Regions from separate parts of the Sporomusa sp. 246TCP1 genome, predicted to be linked through region 2. Evidence: riboswitches for the same ligand, from Rfam matches in the RefSeq annotation. Region 2 holds a riboswitch; each other region holds the start of a gene.
The links. A riboswitch is a leader RNA that binds a small molecule or an ion and turns the genes downstream of it on or off. The one in region 2 is predicted to bind cyclic di-GMP.
Positions count from the first base shown of each region.

Region 1: linked by a shared signal. The riboswitch ahead of AC1ECB_RS25240 (FHA domain-containing protein) and the one ahead of AC1ECB_RS11805 (STAS domain-containing protein) in region 2 are both predicted to bind cyclic di-GMP.
Region 3: linked by a shared signal. The riboswitch ahead of AC1ECB_RS16065 (HD-GYP domain-containing protein) and the one ahead of AC1ECB_RS11805 (STAS domain-containing protein) in region 2 are both predicted to bind cyclic di-GMP.

Region 1 covers NZ_CM170492.1:5,348,854-5,355,668, reverse strand. The annotation lists gene AC1ECB_RS25255 (protein kinase domain-containing protein) at 1-1,403, opposite strand, end outside; gene AC1ECB_RS25250 (FHA domain-containing protein) at 1,443-3,890, opposite strand; gene AC1ECB_RS25245 (PP2C family protein-serine/threonine phosphatase) at 3,871-4,677, opposite strand; gene AC1ECB_RS25240 (FHA domain-containing protein) at 4,855-5,553, opposite strand; cyclic di-GMP riboswitch class I at 5,708-5,793, opposite strand; gene AC1ECB_RS25235 (tetratricopeptide repeat protein) at 6,211-6,815, shown strand, end outside.
Region 2 covers NZ_CM170492.1:2,456,783-2,463,597, reverse strand. The annotation lists gene AC1ECB_RS11830 (EAL domain-containing protein) at 1-1,900, shown strand, start outside; gene AC1ECB_RS11825 (threonine aldolase family protein) at 1,922-2,986, shown strand; gene AC1ECB_RS11820 ((deoxy)nucleoside triphosphate pyrophosphohydrolase) at 2,967-3,368, shown strand; gene AC1ECB_RS11815 (PadR family transcriptional regulator) at 3,534-3,875, shown strand; gene AC1ECB_RS11810 (FtsW/RodA/SpoVE family cell cycle protein) at 3,866-5,119, shown strand; cyclic di-GMP riboswitch class I at 5,195-5,279, shown strand; gene AC1ECB_RS11805 (STAS domain-containing protein) at 5,367-5,675, shown strand; gene AC1ECB_RS11800 (diguanylate cyclase domain-containing protein) at 5,665-6,573, shown strand; gene AC1ECB_RS11795 (CBO0543 family protein) at 6,577-6,815, opposite strand, start outside.
Region 3 covers NZ_CM170492.1:3,381,339-3,388,153, forward strand. The annotation lists gene AC1ECB_RS16055 (hybrid sensor histidine kinase/response regulator) at 1-784, shown strand, start outside; gene AC1ECB_RS16060 (EVE domain-containing protein) at 874-1,290, shown strand; gene AC1ECB_RS16065 (HD-GYP domain-containing protein) at 1,434-2,486, opposite strand; cyclic di-GMP riboswitch class I at 2,802-2,888, opposite strand; gene AC1ECB_RS16070 (glycerol-3-phosphate responsive antiterminator) at 3,636-4,250, opposite strand; gene AC1ECB_RS16075 (anaerobic glycerol-3-phosphate dehydrogenase subunit C) at 4,409-5,599, opposite strand; gene AC1ECB_RS16080 (FAD-binding protein) at 5,601-6,716, opposite strand; gene AC1ECB_RS16085 (MIP/aquaporin family protein) at 6,772-6,815, opposite strand, start outside.

The DNA of each region.
Region 1 (6,815 bases), 2.9 Mb from region 2:
GGTACAGATTTACCAGCCTCGGGGGCTTGAGAATTCTCTGAAGTAGGCAGGACTTGTACAGTAGGTGATGTTTCACTATTTCCTGAAAAAGTGGCAGTATTGGAAGTACCAACAGTTGTATCTGCCTTTACTTCATCATTTTTCTGAATATCACCTTGCGCAGTCGTCTTGTCAGTCAAGCTTGTTGGCACCAGCCAATATATGCCGCATACCAGCACTAGTAGGACAATAGCTACTCCTGCAATATACTTAAATTTACCAAAACTTCCCCGTGGGGGTGGCGCCAATACATTCCCGCACTCCCGGCAAAGCGTGTTATTTACGGTCTGACCAACGGACAATATATTGATAGTTTTACATTGTGGGCACTCGACCTTTTCGATACCTTGAGAAATATATTCATTTATATTAACATTCGCTTTTATGGTAGCTGAATCAATTTCTTCCGAAAGAGCCATTCGAAACTCGATAATTGTTTGAAAACGCTCCTGACTATTACATGATAGCGCTTTTCTAACAGCAGTCTCTACTTGCGGCGATGCATTTACTCCTTTTGTCTTCAGTGATAAAATACGGTCTTCGACAATTCTATCGGTGGCTTCAGGCGGCCGTTCCCCGGTTAGCGCACGATACAATGTAGCCCCTAAAGCATATACATCTGTCCATGGTCCTTGTTTACCATCTTCACAATATTGCTCAAAAGGTGTATATCCTGGAGTAAATACTGAAGATAGATTTCGACTGCGCAAACCGATAAATTGCCGTGCAACACCAAAGTCGATTAATACTGATTGGGTTTCATTCTTGCGAATAAATATGTTATCAGGCTTAATATCACGATGGAGCATATCATCCTTGTGCATTACCTCTAGGGCACAAAATATATTTTCTAATAATTTTACAGCCTTATTTAACGGAATTTTTCCGCCGTTCTTAGCTAAATAGGCGGTCAAGGTTTGACCATCAAGATACTCCATAACGATATATCCGGTTCCGTTTTCATGAAAAAAGTCAAGAACATCTACAATTCCTGGGTGATCTTGATAGCGTTTTATCGCTCTGGCCTCATCCAAAAATTTGTCAAGACCTTGCCTAAAAAACTCGCCTTTGCCGTCCGGATATACTGAAACTTCCGATTGTCCAGGTATCCTAGAGACAGTTCCCTCGGGAAAGTACTCTTTTATGGCTGTTTTACGTTCATCAAGCTTATCCCAGGCAATATATGTTATTCCAAAACCTCCACGCCCCAAAACCTTACCGATTACATACCGTCCTTTCAAAATAGTTCGTGGCGTTATATAGGTCAAATCTGTCGCTGTCTTCTCTACGTGACCACAGAAAGGACAAGGTGATTGACCTCCAGTATCTTCTAGGCACCCTACGCAAAGTTGTTCTAAATTCATGAGTAAGCTTCCCCAACCTTCCTCAAGTATTACATAGCCTTAACGCTCGGCAACTGATGCCTTGTGCCGAATCGCCAGAATTGCCAATATATACATTATACCGGTGAACAATAATAGAGCTGACCAGTTGGTTACAGAATTAACCGAGTAAAGATCGGTCATCAATGTACCTTTGCCAACATCAGGACATATCAGAGAGCGTATATCCACTACACCGCCGCCAATCAGGCTAAAAGACCATTTACTTATTGCCAGATAATAAACTCCCTGCATAAAGATAGATTTTACCTCTGACATTGGTATGATGGCACCTGAAAGAATAATTTGTGGAATCAAAAGCAGTATTACCGCCGTTCCGGCTTTGTCTGTGTTAGAAACACATGCCGACAATGCTAGTCCCATCATCATGCTCGCCAATGACGTCAACAAGAAGGCTAACAAGCTTAAGCACAAATTTGGAAGCCCAAGTCCATATTTTATAATTCCAACAAGCATTAGCGACTGTACCAAGCAAACGATACTCAACACCGCTATTTTTGATAATAAATAGGGGTGTAACTGTAAACTAGCAAGTCGCTCTCTTCGAAATACTGCCTGTTCTTTTACAATTTCCCGCGCAGAATTTGATGCCCCTAAGAGAATTGCCGTATAGAGCATCATAGAAATAGCCTGAACCATGCTGGAAAATCGCTTGGATTCATCGGCAGCATTTTGTGCAACTTCTGACATCTTGCCTGAGAGGACTACCGCCTGGGTTATGGTTAATTCTCCTTCTTTGTATTGGCTTGGCTCAAAAGCAGGCGCAGCGTATTGAAACACCATTACAATGATTGCCGGAATGATAAAACCTTGAGCCAATAAAACCATAATATTTTTTCGGTCACGACACATAATCTTTATGTACCTGTCCGTTAATGTCCACCATTGTTTGAAGGCTGAATTTCGCGGGCTTTCTTCTGCAGGTTTTCTGCCTGATTTCCTAGACCTATCGGAAAGTCGCTTGGGAGAATGGTTTACTTGAGGGTGTGCTATTGGAGAAATAGCGAAAAGTTCAGCCCACTCTTCCGGCGATTTTGTACTATCAATTTTTTTATAAATTTCGGCAAAATCATCACACTGAAAGTAGGCTAATGCTTCTGCAGGTGTACCAAAGAAGGCTAACTTCCCGCCCCGAGCTAAAAATACGACTTTGTCGCAAAGATTAATATTGCAGGTAGCATGAGTTACTAACATTATGGTGCGGCCTTTTCCCTGCTTGGCCAGTTTACGTAATAATTCCATCATTACTTTTTCCAATCCTGGATCTAAACCGGATGTTGGTTCATCAAGAAAGAACAGACTTGGTTGAGTAAGCATTTCCACACCAATACTTACTCGTTTCCTTTGCCCCCCGCTAAGCTCCCGCACATAAGAATTTTTATGGGCAGTAAGTTCTAAGTCATTTATGACGCCATCAACAAGTTCGCGTACCTGCGCTGAATCAAAGTCATCCGGCATCCTAAGTTTTGCTGAATAGGTTAACACCTCATTAACAGTAAGTTCTTGGTGAATAATATCGTCCTGTGGTACGTAACCAATCATGGATTTTACCATCCCGTATTCTTCACCAATATCCAAACCATTGATGAGAACACTTCCGGAATTAAATTTTGACATTCCCGTAAGAGCACCTAAAAAAGTGCTTTTACCTGCTCCACTGCCACCTAAAATTGCCACAAATTCACGTGGTTCAATTGTAAGATTAATATTGTCTAAAAGAATCTTTTCTTTTTTGTCCCTTATAGTTACTTTTCGAAAGAGATTTATTATTTCCACACGAACACCATCGGTATCGTCGTACTCTATTATCCGCCCGTTGTTAAAATACATTCTGTAGCCACCGACAGAAATCAATGCATTTAGCGGCAGTACCGTCGGTTTTTTGACAAGTTTTCCTTCAAGAAAAGTTCCGTTAGTACTATTTAAATCAGTGATAATATATTGGCCATTAACTAACATGATTTTGGCATGATGCCTAGAAACTAGTGGATGCTTTAATACGATGTCGTTGGAAAGATCACGCCCAATCGTCGTGACAGACATTTTACCAAAATCCATTGTTCTTTTAATTGCTGTCGCTGGTTCATAGTTAGGTTTTATGTCTGCTTCTTTTATTAAAGGCACCGATTTCGCTAGTGGCTTTTCCTCGCCACCAATATTGTACAAATTAATAATGCTGTCACAGATTTTAATGGTGTCTCCAGGTTCGAGCAGGACAGCCTCATTAACCTGTCTGTTATTGACAATAGAAGGGCTATTTCGATTGCAAGTCTCTAGCCGGACTTTTCCCCCTGGTAAAATTGAAATGCGAGCATGAAACTCTGCAACCATAGCATTATCAATAATTAAATCACAAGTATCATTTTTACCGACAGTAAAATCAACTTTTCCCTTAAGAATTAGCCTCTTACCTCGCCCTGGACCGGCGTTAACGACTAAAGCATACATTTTTTCCTTCCCCCAAGCACTGACCTTGTTGTGAATTCTCTACTTCTAAAAAAACGGCCATTGCCGTATAGTTGTCATACGCTCCGGTTGCTCTAATTTTCAAGCGATTTTCCATGCTTTCCAACCATTGATTCGGTGTATCAGCCGCCATTAGGTCTGCCTCCATTTCAGATTCAAATACATGCTCCCAGAAGCCATCAGTACATAGAAAAAAACATTCATTGCTTCCAATATCTGAGTATTCTATTATTTCTGGATTAAAGTACTCTTTACTACCCAAACATTTAGTCAGTTTATTACGATTGGAATCAAAGCGTATATCTTGATACTTTATTTTACCTGCATCTACCAATACCTGTGAAACACTATGATCTTTAGTACAAGAAGCAACACAACAATTCTTGAAATGATATAGCCGTGAATCACCAACATGGCCCCATACTGCCATATTAGAAGTTAGGAGTAATACAGTAATTGTTGTACGCATACAAAAAAGTCTTGGATTTCTTGCTTGTTCCATAAGAATGGCATTTTGAGCTTGTTCGATATACCATTGTAATGCTTTTTTTGAAACCTCCGGATTTTTATCAAAAGCCCTGATCACATTGGTAACCGCCAACTCTGAAGCAATCGCACCACCTTCATGACCTCCCAAACCATCTGCAATAACCCAACAGCCAAAATCCCTACTCTGGGAAACTAAATAACCACAGTAATCTTCTTGCTCTTTTCTCCCCCCAACATGAGAAAAAAATTTTGGCTCTGATGTAATATAATGTAGGCTCATGTAACCATCCCCATATTTCAGTACTTAATAACATACTAAAGTCAGTTCTTATCATTTCTTTAACTAATCTTCTTAGTTACTCATCTGTAAACTTATATATATATCTAGTATACTTGAGCCTTCTATCCAGTTATATTACAAACAAATTACAGTTTAATAAAAAAAAAATAGATCGACTTATTTAGGCAATTCGAGAATACATCCCCGACCTCGAATTGTTTTTAAAATCGAACTATAGGTTCCCAATTTTTTCCTCAGGCGAAAAATTAGAATATTAACTTCTTCAGTACTAACATCTAATACGCTGTTTTCTAAAGCACGCTCTTTCCATACTTCATTCATGATGGTATCATGAGAAATCACTTTATCACGATTCTGATAAAGCAAAGCAAATAACTCCCATTCTTTAACAGATAGATATACCTCTTGTCCATTGATTACTAATTGCATTTTATCCAAATTAACAAGAAAAGAACTATCTAATAGGGTTTCGCGCTCCTTCTCAGACTGAAGTTGTCCAATGGACGGGTCAATTGTATTTTCAGACATCTGTGGAAGAACAAACCGGAAAATAGCAACGTCCCCAGCAAGACTAATCCTATCCCCATCATGTAGACTCACTTCATTCGAGGCCTCAACTCTTTCATAGTTAATCAGTGTTCCATGGCGACTGCCAAGCTCAGACAACATCCATCCGCCATTACGAAACTCAATAACACAGTGGCTGCGGGAAATTAAAAGATTAGTAAAACTTATTTCGGGTACAAAAGAAGCAGTCATTCTACCTATCAAATTCTTATTGATTTGTAACGGCAAAATCGTACCAACTTCATACGGAGTACCCTTTTCAATTATAAGAAAAGCTACATTTTCCACTATATTTCCCCCAGGCTTGAGGTAGTAATATTGAAGATGATTTGCACCTATAGCTCACAAGGGTAGCCTTATTTACAAATCATCACAATACATTCTGAACATCTACCTTACTATAGCACTGATAAACAAAAAAACTGCCAGTACTAATAGTCAAATTAGCAACCTGGCAATCATAGATAAAAATCTTTAGACCCATGGCTTTGCGTCCTTACCTTTCGGATAAGTTTGCCCATATAATATTCTCTATTAAACAAGTAACCAATAATAATCAAAACAAAATTCATACAATATTTTTTATATTTTACATTTTTCTTTTAATTCCTTCTATGCATTGGATTTTTTGTAAAATTTGTGAAAGAATTCGTGTTTTTAAAAAATTTTGACGGTTTTTCTAAATATAAAAGGCCAGTCAAGGTGGATTACCTTCATCCTAATCGGCTCATTATTATTCCTACTATTCAGTTATATATTGCATAGCAGTTGATCTTTATCTGTTATATAATTGTAATTCAGCAGTAATGTTGTCACTAAAAAATATTTAATATACTATTACCTATAGATTGGTTTATTCCTATATAAATTACTCTTATACTTAAGAGGAAATAAAGGAATTTTGTGGTATAAAAGTAAGATATACAAATAACGGAGTGTGGTTACATGTTTATTGAAAATTATTTTTGTCGATTACTTGCTAGCCTATTACTATTAACAGTTATATTACTCCCTTCACCTTCTTTTGCTGAAGTTAAAGAAATCATTGCAGAAGGTACTTATATTATGGGTGATGGTGAAACTCCTTCTGTTGCTCAAGAAAGAGCTGTAGTCGAAGCAAAGCGTACTGCTATTGAGCAGGCAGGTACATATCTTGAGAGTTTTTCTGAAGTTAAAAATATGCAATTAACTAAGGATGAGATAAGAACTTTTGCATCAGGCTTAATTGAGACTACCGTGCTCGATAAGAAGCGTGATATTGTTGGCGATGAAGCATTTAAGTTCTGGGTTAAAATTCGCTGTACAGTGAGTACAGATAACGTCCAGGCAATGCGAAATAAAATCCAGGATAAACAAAGCCTCGATATGTTAAAGGTAGTACAAGAAGACTATAAAAGGGCTATGCAGGAGATTACGGCACTTAAACAACAATTGGCACAAGCAAATTCTGTTGAAGCAAAAAAACAAGTCGAAAACAAGATAGCACAAAATGAGCAGTCTTTCACTGCTATTCAATGGTTCGGTAAGGGATGTGATTATCTTTTTTCTAC
Region 2 (6,815 bases):
TGTATCTAAAGAGAGCATTGAAGCTGCCGCCAATGTGTTGTATATTGTAGCTAATAGTATGTCCAGAACTTCTTATCACCAAATAAAACTTAAAGCAGTGGTCACTCAGTCTGAAAGAAAGCTGCAACAGACCGACGAGGGACTTGTGGCGGTTCAAGAAAATCTACTGGCATCGCAAGACGAGCTAAGACAACAATTCGAAAACCTAAAAATACAAGCTATCGCGTTAGAGGAGAGCCAGCAACGGTATCGGTCTTTGTTTGACAACATGATAAACGGTTTTGCTCTCCATGATATTATCTGCGATGAAAGCGGAAAGCCGGTTGATTATCGTTTTTTATCTGTAAATCCGGCCTTTGAGCGTCTCACCGGACTAAAAGGAGATAAGATACTGGGAAAAACCGTGATGGAGATTCATCCCAATATTGAGCAGTATTGGATCGAAGAATATGGAAAAGTAGCTCTTACCGGCCAACCGCATTCAATGATTAAATATGCGCGGGAGTTAGGCCGCTATTATGAAGTAGAAGCATATTGCCCTGAACCGGGGAAATTCGCCGTTCACTTCCTTGACTGTACAGAGAGATTCAAGCATCATGAAAAAATGGAGCACATGGCCTATCATGATGCTTTGACTGACTTACCTAACCGATATCTATTCCGGGATCGTCTGCAAAAAGCTCTTGTTCGTGCTGCGGGGAGCAATAAGAAATTAGCTGTCATAATGCTTGATTTGGATGATTTTAAGCTGATCAACGATACACTTGGTCACTTTGCCGGTGATGAACTACTTAAGGTTATCGGTGAAAGATTGCGCTCCTCACTCCGTGAAGAAGATGTCGTATCCCGTGTGGGTGGAGATGAATTTATAATTTTGTTGGAAAATATTAAAAATATTGACAACATAACTCCAATTACTGAGAAGATTATCCAGGCGGTGGAAAAGCCATGGCATTACAACCAAAAAATGCACAATATTACATGCTCACTTGGAGTTTCGGTATTTCCAAGCGACGGACAAGACGCAGACGTTTTGCTAAAACAGGCTGATTTAGCCATGTATAAGGGGAAAGAGCTTGGTAACGGGTGCTGCCAACATTATCATTTCGATATGGGAGCTCAGGTTTCCCGGCGCGTGGAAATGGAAGCAGAGCTGCGCATAGCCATAGAAGAGGAGCAATTTATTCTTCATTATCAACCACAAGTCGATTTTAACGGGTGTATCGTTGGGGTCGAAGCATTAGTACGTTGGCAACACCCGGGCAGAGGGATGATCCCACCGATGGAGTTCATTCCTGCCGCCGAAGAAAGTGGTCTGATAACGAAGCTCGGCGAGTGGGTACTCCAGACAGCTTGCCGTCAGGCTAAGAAATGGCAGGATGACGGATTACCGCCCATCTATATGGCAGTAAATCTCTCGGCTCGTCAGTTTCATCAACAAAATTTGTTGCAAGTAATATCTCAGACAATTGAGCAATCGGGGCTGGATCCACAGAGGCTTATATTGGAAATTACCGAGACAGTTGCCATGAAAAGTGCTGAATACACTACTCAAGTACTACAAACATTACGATCCATGGGGGTTCAAATTGCGCTCGACGATTTTGGGATCGGTTATTCTTCGCTACTTTATTTAAAGAAATTTCCAGTTAATTTATTGAAGATTGATCGTTCTTTCATTCAAGATATCGACACTGAGCCTGAGGGGGGGAGTATTGCCAGAGCCATATTGGGGTTGGCAAAAAACCTTCAATACACTGTAGTAGCTGAAGGAGTCGAAACGGTTGAGCAACTCAACTTCTTAAAGAAGTTACAATGCGACCAAATGCAGGGCTATATATTCAGCAAGCCTTTACCTTCTGCCGGGATAACTGAAATATTGTTAACCATGCTACGTTAAAATAATTGGAGATGATTAAAGTTGATACGTTTTGAGAGTGATTATACAGAAGGTGCTCATGAGCGAATAATGAACCGATTAATGGAAACTAATGAAGAGCAGACACCAGGCTACGGCATGGATGAACACTGTGAAAGAGCCAGGGCTTATATTAGAAAAGCCTGTCATGTAGAGGAGGCAGATATACACTTTTTAGTTGGAGGAACACAGACCAATACTATTATCATTTCTTCGATTCTGCGTCCGCATCAAGGAGCAGTTGCTGCAATTACCGGACATATCGCAATACATGAGACGGGAGCGATTGAAGCTACTGGTCATAAGGTACTTACTTTGCCGAGTGAGGATGGAAAAATACAGGCAATACAGGTAAAAAAGCTATATGATGCTCACTGGAATGATGTAACTCACGAGCATATGGTGCAGCCCGGCTTGGTTTATATATCTCACCCTACCGAGAATGGAACCGCTTATAGTAAATCCGAGTTGGAAGCACTAAGTAAAGTTTGCCGGGAATGTGGATTGCCACTTGTTATGGATGGTGCCAGATTAGGATATGGTCTGTCTGCCAAAGATAGTGATCTATCTTTGGCAGATATTGCAAGCCTATGTGATGTATTTTATATAGGGGGAACGAAAATCGGAGCATTGATGGGGGAAGCCGTAGTAATTATAAATAATGCTTTGAAAAAAGATTTCCGGTATATTATCAAGCAAAATGGAGGAATGCTGGCTAAGGGTAGATTATTGGGGATTCAGTTTGAAACCTTATTCGAAGATGGTTTATACTATGAAATTTCAAAACATGCCGTCGATATGGCGATGATGATTCGAGAGGCATTTGCTGAAGAAGGATTTTCTTTCCGATATGATTCGACGACAAATCAGCAGTTTCCAATTTTACCGAATGAGGTGTTAAGCAAATTGAGCGAAAAGTATTCTTATTCTTTCTGGGAAAAAGTCGATGCTAAACACAGTGCCGTGAGATTTTGCACCAGTTGGGCTACGAAGAAAGAAAACGTTGAAATGCTGATAAAGGATAGTAAGGCATTACACAAGCTAGAGAATAGGAGATACCATTCATGAAAGAAGTAGTAGCCGGTTTAATAAAAAAAATAACAAACTTCTAATTACAAGACGAACGTTTCCACCAGAGCTAAATGGTAAGTGGGAGTTTCCAGGCGGTAAAATCGAAAAAAATGAAACTCCCCAACAAGGTCTTGAGAGGGAGATATTTGAGGAATTAAATATGCGTGTATGTGCGCGAAACCATTTTATGTCTGTCCGGCATCAGCACTCACGGGGTCCGATAAACTTGCTATTTTATTGGGCTGAGTGGGTCGAAGGTGATGCAGTATTGATTGATCACGACATGTTTGCCTGGGTAAATATTCATGAATTGAACCAGTATGATTTTGCTCCCGCGGATGCTGTAGTCGCCCAAAAATTACAGATTGTTTCGGGATAGACATTCCTTAAGGCGCAGACCGAAAATTCCTTTCTCTAAGAGAGACTGCACAGAGTGAGTCTCGTTAAATGAATAATCTATTGCAAATAATTAGGAAGTGTATTACTATAATACATAGATATACTATGCATTGAATAACAATGCTTAAACAAGGGGGATTCAAGAGTGCGGGTCAATAAGGAACTGCTTAAGGGAAGTACGGTTATCCTTATTCTGAAATTGCTGGAACGAAAACCGATGTACGGCTACGAAATGATCAAAGAGATGGCGAATACTTCAGGTGGGGTGTTTCACTTCAAGGAAGGAACGCTTTACCCCATATTGCATTCGCTGGAACTGGACGGGATGCTTGAAGCCTATTGGTCGGATGCCCAGGGGAATCGGCAAAGAAAATACTATCGATTGACCGAGCGGGGTCGGTCGCAGCTTGAAGAAAAAAGACGGGAGTGGGTTGTATTCCGCTCGGCGGTAGAACAGATTCTCGGGGAGGCGATTGTATGTCGTTAGAACAAAATCGTATAGTGCAAACCTATTTGGATGCAGTATGTTCTCAAATAAAATGGCATGAAGTACATGGGCAGGTGAAGTCGGAGCTGTTGTCTCATCTGGAAGAGATTGCTCTGGAATTGAAAAACGACGGCCTGTCAGAGCAGGACGCCATCCAGGCCGCGATACATAGAATGGGGGATGCGACCGACTTAGGCTGGCAGTTCCAGCAAACCCATGCACCCCAGAGAAACTGGCCGTTGGTCGGCGCTGTTGCCTTAATGAGCTTTCTGGGCTTGGCTGTAATGCATATGCTTGACACAAGTGGTGTGCTGCCAGGTGCGCTGCACGTGTTTGTCAAAAGCGCGATTTTTACCGGCATCGGAACCGCGATATTGTTTTGGCTGCATTACTATGATTTTAGAAAGCTGCGTCCTTACACTCCGCACCTTTATGCGGGCACAATACTGCTTTGGTTAGCCGTGTTGATGCTGGGGCCGTCCCTGAATGGAAAATCGTTTCTGGCGTTAGGTCCCGTTTTAATCGGTGGTTACAACCATAACCTCTTCATTAACTATATTGGCATTACGCCATGTTTCCTTACTCTTGCTCTGGCAGGAATCTTCATCGGCAGAGACTGGACAAATGGGTCCTGGATGATAAAGGCCGCTATGCTTTTGATCATTCCGGATTTCCTTTATATGATAAGCAACACCGCTTATCTTGCGGTGGTTTACACGTTGGTATTCATTGTCCTCATGGCTATGTCCGGTGCCCCAAAAACACGAATCATCGGCTTCCTGCTGATGCCGGTTGGTTTAATTCTGATCAAACTGTCATTGGCCGCGGATAATTTGAGTCTCCTCAATATTATCCGTTCTGCAGAGTTGCAAGGCATTTCCATGCCAGAAGCGGCTTCCACAGCATTTCACACCGACTTTGTCTTTCTTTACTTAGTGCATAAGTTTGGCTGGTTGGCAGGTGCCGGCGCTATTGCCGCAGGATGCACCATAACACTGGTATTGGTCCGCGCAGCGCGGCAGGTCAAGGACCAGTATGGGAGAATGGTTGTGGCGGGACTTGCCGCTTACTTTACTGTCAATTTTTCCTGGCATGTGCTGATGTCGCTGGGACTGGCTCCCGTTGCATCTGTATGCCTGCCGTTTGTCAGCTTTGGCGGCACGCAAACGATTGTAAACCTGGCAGCCACCGGGGTGATATTAAGTATTTATAAACGAAAGAATCTGCTGAATTTGACGAGATAAAAGTTCACAATAAAAGATTACGCATGTTTTTTTGTTTTAAGCAGGATTATGAAGTATTATGCAGAATAAAACAAAAAATAATATTGGCAAACCTCCTGAAAAGGCGGGACGCAAAGCCATGGGTCTAAAGATTCTAGTCTAAGATTGCCAGGTTGCAGCATGAAAGTTAGCTGAAGCTGGCAATTTTTTATTATCCAGAGGTAAAGGGTTACATTGATATTTGTACTTATTCTTCGGGGGTGGACTGGTGAAAGAAAATTATAATTATTTTGTGGTTAATATTGGTCCTGAATGTCTTGCCATCAATACTGATTGCGTTCGCGACAGAGTCTACAGCTTCTTTAAAGGTGAATCTACAGCTATCTGTCTTGATTTTAAAGACACTCTTTATATGGATGCTGCTGGTGTTGGCGTTATTGCTGCAATAGTTTTTGAAGGAAGACGTAAAGGTGTTAACATATCAATGAGAGGAGCCACGGGTTCGGTACTGGATATGCTTACATCTACGGGAATATATCGATTACCTTCGTGGAGTGATGATAACTTTGGAGTATGAAAGGCAACGTATTTTACTTGTTGATGACACAAAGTTAAGTAACCAAATCATGAAGGATATATTGGGTAATGATTACGATATTCTTGTTGCGACATCGGGAGAAGAAGCCTTAGTTTTAGCTGCTTCGGAGAGTATAGATCTTATACTGCTAGACGTTGAAATGCCAGGAATGGATGGTTACGAGGTATGCAGAAATTTGAAGAAAAATCATTATACCCAAAACATCCCCGTTATTTTCGTTTCGGCTGCTAATGATGTTCAACATGAAACAGAGGGACTTGAAGCAGGGGCTATAGATTATATTATAAAACCTTCCAATCCCGCTATTATAAAGGCACGAGTAAAAAACCATTTGGAGCTTAAGAAATATAGGGATATACTAGAGCGAATATCTTTACTAGATGGATTAACCGGTATAGCTAATCGTCGCCATTTTGATCAGACACTAGAAAAAGAGTGGAGACGAGCATTACGTCAGGGAAATATTTTATCACTAGCTTTAATTGATATAGATTTTTTTAAGAAATATAACGATTATTATGGACATCTCGCAGGAGACGAGTGTTTACAGAAAGTGGGCAACATTCTGAAAGAATCGTTAAAAAGAGCCCGCGACTTGGGAGCACGTTATGGCGGAGAAGAGTTTGTTATTCTTCTCCCTTCAACGGAGAAAGGCGGGGCGCTAACAGTTACGGAAAGAATATGTAGTAATATAGAGAAGTTAAATATTCCGCATGAGTTGTCAGAAGTGGCCGAATATGTTACTGTAAGCATTGGAGTGGCCACCATAAGACCAGAATTAGATAAGGTTCCTTCAGATTTGATCCGGCAAGCTGATTCTGCTTTATACCAGGCGAAAAATGCGGGACGGAATAGAGTTTGCAGCGGATCAGATTGATAGTCACCTCTTTTGGCTAACATAATCGCAACCCCATCGGTAGAAGCCAATAAAAGCTCTGGATGCCAGAAATGTCAGCGTAAGCGTGTAAAAGGTAGTAAACCAGCTCCAGTTATTGTATTTAATAAGGTTGGTGTAGAGTTCAAGTGGATATTCTATTGCGGTTAAGAAGGCACTGAACAATAGAGCATACCATATTATCCCGACTAGACCTCGCGTGCGGGTAGTTTGGTTATATAGAA
Region 3 (6,815 bases), 920 kb from region 2:
GCTGGGTGCACAGGACTATGTGACCAAGCCCTTCAATACTTCTGAATTGCTTGCCAGAGTCAACACCCATATCGAACTAAAAAAGCAGACGGAGTCCCTGCAAAATGCTAATAATGAACTAGATAGTTTCTGCTACTCGGTTGCTCATGATCTAAAATCACCTTTGCTATCTTTAAATAAACTTACCGAATATCTTGCTGCCGATTACGCAGATAAAATTGATTCCGATGGGCAGGAACTAATCAGCAACATCCAGGAAAAATCCCAGGAAGTCATCCAAATCATCGATCACCTGCTTGATTTATCACGTATGTGTGAAAGGAAAATGAATCTGACTACTATTGACTTAAATCAGTTATTTTCCAAAACATATACTGAACTAGTTGCACTGGAACCGGTGCGAGATATAGAATTTACACTTGCGCCTCTCCCCACCATTCAGGGCGATGCTCTAATGTTCAAGCTTCTTGTACAAAATATTCTTTCCAACGCCTTAAAATATACGCGCCATAAAGCAAAAGCGTCTATCAAAGTCACAGCTACACAAACTGATACTGAATTTATTATTGCACTTCAAGATAACGGCGCAGGTTTTGATATGAAATATTCAGCCAGATTGTTTAACATATTCCAAAGACTTCACTCCAATAATGAATTTGAAGGTTCTGGCGTTGGGTTAGCAATATGCCAAAAAATACTTAAACGACACCATGGCACGGCATGGATAACAGGAAAAGTCAATGAAGGAGCCAGCTTTTATTTTAGCTTAAGAAAAAAACCTTAAAATAACAGGCAGAAAAATAGCCTCCGCTTTTAAGTGAATTTTCCATGTAATATATATCTAATTACAAATTAGTAGGAGAGTGATGAAAAATGGCCCACTGGCTTGCCAAAACCGAACCGGAAAGTTTTAGCTATGCTGATCTGCAACACTTGGGGCGTGATCGCTGGAATGGTGTAAAAAATTTTACCGCACTAAAACATATAAAAAACATGAGACTAGGTGACCAGATCTTTATTTATCACACCGGCAAGGAAAAGGCAATCGTCGGTGTAGCGGAAATAGTCTCTCCCCCCTACCCCGATCCTGATGAAACCGATAAACGTTTTATTGTCGTAGATGTTGAGCCTCGATACTCCTTAGACCGGCCTGTAACTTTAAAAGAAATTAAAGCTACTGCTACTTTCCAGAAATGGGATCTTGTGCGTCAGTCACGTCTCTCAGTTATGCCTGTTACACAAGAACACTGGGAATTGATACATTCAATGGCTAAGAACTATTCCCTGTAATATTTCCTCAAGTTTTTTTTGCGTTCTTGTCGATAGATAACCATATAACCAGCTATTGTTGCACCGGCAAATAACACCAAGATCCCAATTGTTAAATAGTACAGCACCTTTAACACTCCCATTCAAGCCATTAATACTATTTATCACCCAACCCCTGTAATGCATAATTCTTCTTGTTGCAGATCCAAAAGTTTGCCATTTTGTGTACAGACAACTGGCTTGGTAAAACCTCTGTCTCTGGCATAAAAGGCAATAATATCTGCTTTTTGTCCATTGCTTAAAATCACACTGCTCCCTATAAGATAATCCCGCATATTATCCATGAAGGTCAAGCAGAAAACAGGTTCAAGCTTTTCAAACAAGTCATCTGCCAATATATCAAGCGCCTCAAACGGCGTCATTTTACGACGGTATACCCGATCGGATGTTATCGCATCATAGACATCAGCAATAGAAATAATTTTGGCCTCAGCACAAATTTCATCGCCGATAAGACCAAGGGGATATCCGCTACCATCCATCCGTTCATGGTGCTGCCAAATTCCGAGTTTAATATTCTCAGGAATTCGAGCATCTTTAAGCACTTGATAGCCATCCTGAGGATGCTTCTTAACGGCGGCAAATTCTTCATCAGATAAACGTCCTGGTTTATTTAGTATGGACAAAGGAACAATCAGTTTGCCAATATCATGGAGCAGGCCGGTTAAAATTAGTTTTTTCAACTCAGTACCTTTGTAGTTGCACCACTTACCCAAAATTCCGGTAATTATAGCAACATGTAAGGAGTGATTAAAGGTATTCTCACTATAACATCGTATATCATGCAAATGCTCCAAAACTCCAATTGTTTCTGCCAAAAGGATAATTTTTTGATCGACGAGTTCCTGCATTTCGGCAATTGGAACCTCTCTAAATTTTTTAATATGTCTAAATGCATGAACAATTTTATCAATTGTTTCAGTATAACCCTTTGCAAACTCAGTCTTAGTCATATGAACAGCAATTACTTTCTCCTGCATTTTCTCAGTGGAATCATCAATATTAATAGCTGGCACCCCCCAATTTCGAAGGCTGTCTATTTGCGATTGATTGAGAACAGCTCCCTGGGTCAATAATTTTATAAACCCATCCCCAGCTATCACATCCCTACCTGTGCACATGCCAGGAACTAAATCTTTTGTAAAAATTAAATTCATGCGCAGACCCCCTGGTAATACATGACTATTAACAGTCAGCATCGATAATTATTTAAGATCAAAGTTAGCTGGTCTCTGTCTCTTCCTCCAAGTTCGTATTTCGACATAGTCTGTTGCATTTTGGAATATACTTTTTGGGGGATAAGCCTTTGAATAAAAATATGACAATATCAGACAAAATGCAACCAATCCTATTAAAATGATATATAGATTTTCCATTACTATATTCATGCAGTCCTCCTTGTAATCATTTTTGGAAAATAAATGGCACCAATCTATAAACAGACTGATGCCAACATGTACAATTCTTTACGAATCGGCAACCTGGCAGTCCTAGACCAATCTGTCCTTAGACCCATAGCTTTGCGTCCTCATCTTTCGATAAGTTTGCCTAGAAAATTTTGTATGATTATGTATATTAACGGAATTTCAGTTGTAATTTTACACCAAGATAAACTAATAGTCAACGTACTAATTAGGACTAAAATCTCTGTTTCTAGGATATTAGTCCCATTTTGTCTAGCATTACTTTACATAACACATATTTTCTAATCCTCAGCACCTCAATAATTGCCATAAAAGCACATTTTAGCCCTCAAACAGTGCTTTTTTTGTTTTTCTACAAAATAATAATGTATGTAACATAAACTTATCACAAATGCCAGTAAATGTCAATTATTCGATTAGATAAAATAATTTATCTAATCGAATAATTGCTCTCTGTATTAGAATAGTATGGTAATTATTTACTATTACGAAGTATACTGCGATAAAAAACTATCTCCAGCAAGGAAGGAAGCTGTCAAAATCATTATATGACAAAAAAAGACACTTTCAAACATAACGGTCGCGAGTGTCACGGGGACATGAGTGTCACGGGGACAGGTCCATCGACACACCATTGCTATTATATTGCTTCCTCGTAATGTCTGCCTCTCTTTTATCTCAGTTTTGTAAATAATAGTTAAGGATTTCTACATCAGTTGCTTTCATACCATCGCAGCCCAGCGACCAATATTTTGAAAGAATGAGAGCCCGAAGGCTCTCATATAGTTGCGTTACTTCTTACCTATCACCAAGCTTACGTTGAAGAAAAAGCTTAATTGTCGGATAGCCTTTTCCCAAACAAACCACGTAATTGCTTGGCTTCTATATTGTCAAAAGGGGTTTTGCTGTCAAATTTGCAACCGAAAAGTTCCATAAACTTGTAGTACTTGTATCAGCACCTACAGCACCTGCCTTGAGTATTTGTTTAATATCCTGAGTGCTTTTGATTAAACCGGCAGCAATTATTGGTTGCTGAAAATGCTTTCTGATTTGTTCATATACCTTCAACACCGCTACCCCTGGCATAATTTCTATAAAATCTGGTTTAGACTGACGCAAAGCATTGATTCCACTGATTACCGATGGCGTATCATGAGCAAAAATACGTTGAGCTGTCACAAGACCTTCTTTATGACCTGTCGCTACTAGTTGACCGTTAGGAGTAACAATGCCATCTACGTCGGCTTTCTCTTTTAGATACTTGATGGCAACCTTATCTCTTGCCATGCCGCCAATCATATCAACATGAACCAATACTATTTTCTTATGTTTACGCAATTGCTGACTTATTTCAACAATATTGAAAATATCGCCTGATGAAATCATTACTATTTGAACATTACTATTGATTACAGTAGGAAGCATCTCCGGTTTTTGCAGTGAAGCAACAATCGGGCACACTTGTAGTGCAGCCATAATTTTATCTTGAGGAAGCATATCATCTCTTCCTTTCGCAATTTTCAATCACTTACTATGTCTTAATTCCGGATAATAACTAATAATCCTTTTAATAATTAAGAAAAAAATTATTATATCCACACATAGCGCCAAATCAGGCGGAGTAAACTCTCCGCCTGATTTGGCTATGTTTCAGCTTAGTTGCAAAAAATTTGAGCAAATACCTCTACTGGATGTAAAGCCTTATACTTAGTGCCATGCTGAATCTGCAAACGGCAGGTTGCACACTCAGTAATAACCATATCCGGTTTATATTCATTGATGCCATCAAACAAAGCCTGACCTATTTTCATCGAAATATCATACTTTTCTTTTTTAAAGCCGTAAGTACCCGACATTCCGCAGCACCCATTATCCACATCAATAATCTCCAGACAGGGATTGCTTTTTAATAATTTTACCCATGGTTTTCCAATACCTTGGGCTTTAAGATGACAAGGCGCATGATAAGCTAACTTTCGAAAAACAGTGGTTTGTCTTTGTTCCAGTCTGTCTTGCAAAGCTACTAAAAGTTCACCCAAATCGTACGTACTGGCTGCTACCAGCTGCGCCAATTTAGCCAGCTGCTCATCCTCGCTAAAAAGGCCAGCATACCGGGATTTAAGTGTATAACCACAGCTCGTACAAGCAGTAACAATCTTCCAGCCCTTCATAACAGCATCCTTCATCGCCAAAATGTTGTTGCGGGCATCGGCTAATGCCGCCGCTTTGTCGCTAGCGGCAGGAAGACCACAACAGCCTGTTTGCGCAATTTCCACAGCGTAACCAGCCTTTTCCAAAACTTTTACCGCAGCTGCTCCTACATCAGAATCATTATACTTAATGAAACAACCAGGAAATAGAAGTATTTGCTCCTTTTCCCCTTTCTGCCGGCTGCTTCGGTCTGTACCAAGCAGTGGTTTTGCCGTATAGGCCGGCAAATTCCGTTTAGCAGTAATACCTCCCAGCGGCATAAATGGACCGGCCGCTTTGAGAGCACAATTACTTACCGAAGTCACAATTGTACTCATTTTACCCAGTAATGCGGGACGGGCAAGGAAGTAGTCGCGAATTTTTTTCACGCCTGTCTTTTTTTGCTGCGCCTTGGCTTCGGCAATGTACTCAGACACATTAACCTGATTAGGGCATATCAAGTCGCATTGTCCACACCCCAGACAATAATCCACCCAATCTAAGCTGCAATCCAGGCCTTCACGCCGGAAACGTTCAATATCAGAGCCCAACTTTTTAGGTCCCGGATAATCAGGACATACCTTTAGCACGGGACATACGGTATTGCAGTAGGAACATTTTAAACAATAATCAATAGTTAGCTTTTCTTTCTCCATACTACCTTGTCACCCCCGCTGCCAGCAGTCCTGCCCGGTAACCTGTCACTATCGCCAATGCATTACCATTTTTACACTCATAAGTCTCTAGAATATTGCCGGCACCATATACATTCGCTGCAACAGGAAGGTTGTTTTTATTTACTAATTGCAGCTGTTCGTTAACCCTGGCATCCTCCTGCAGCAATGTTTCGTTATCTTTACCTGCTCTAGTAATAGCAATACTATTTTTATTGATTCTACCTGTAGCCACAATAATGCTCTGGGCTTTAATTACACGTTTCCTGCCAGGAGTATCCAGGATTACCGCTGTACAAAGTCCGTCCTCCAACTGCAGGGCTTGCACTGGATAACCTGGGTTACTATCTACACCAGCTTGTGTTAAATATCTCTGTAAACATTGGAAAACCCTCAACCCTACCATTGATGGCGGTACTGTAACAAGCTCACCCACAGAACATCCTACCTGTTTTATGAACTCAGCGAATTCCTTTTCCTTCATTTTTGATCCGAAAATGGCTGGTAATAACAGCAAATCATTATCCCCGACCAATGGTTGAACAAGCTCTGCCAGTTGCTTCTGATTCTGTTTGTCTTCCAGATAGTTTGCTACATCCAGGCTAGTAAAGGAATGATTTTGCATCCAGGGTATTTCGATAGTAGCTGCGCTGTATTTTACTTGCATACCTAACTTTTTGACAGATGCAGAAAGCAATTCAGCTGTTAAATGCGCACTAAAGCCGCTTAAACCATGAATCCCCGTTATTATTACTTTGCTGCCGTTGACCGGCCTGCCAGCCCAGACAGAGGAGGGGGCTAGCACTACCTCTTGAAAGCCCCCCATTATATTCGGAATTAACGTACGCTCGTAAAAAGCCCCTTTATATTCGCAGCCGGCTGCCGCTGTCATGGCACTAAAGAAATCTATAGCTTCTTCCAGATAAGGCTGTTCACTGCTCATCCCCTGAATACTTACCGTTCCTCCGCCCAGAGCAAAGGTGCCCGGCCCGCTGGTTACCATTGTTACCTGGGCGCCGTTTTTTGCCGCTGCTGACGCGGCAGTGATTCCGGCCAAGCCGCCGCCAATAACTAAAACGTGCTTTCGGGTATTATCCATTATTTATCACCTAGCCCAACAAGGTTTCAATCCATCCACCATCGGTAAACACCCACTATAAAATCCCCATTCCCTTGCCAATTACAAATGATAGCGCAC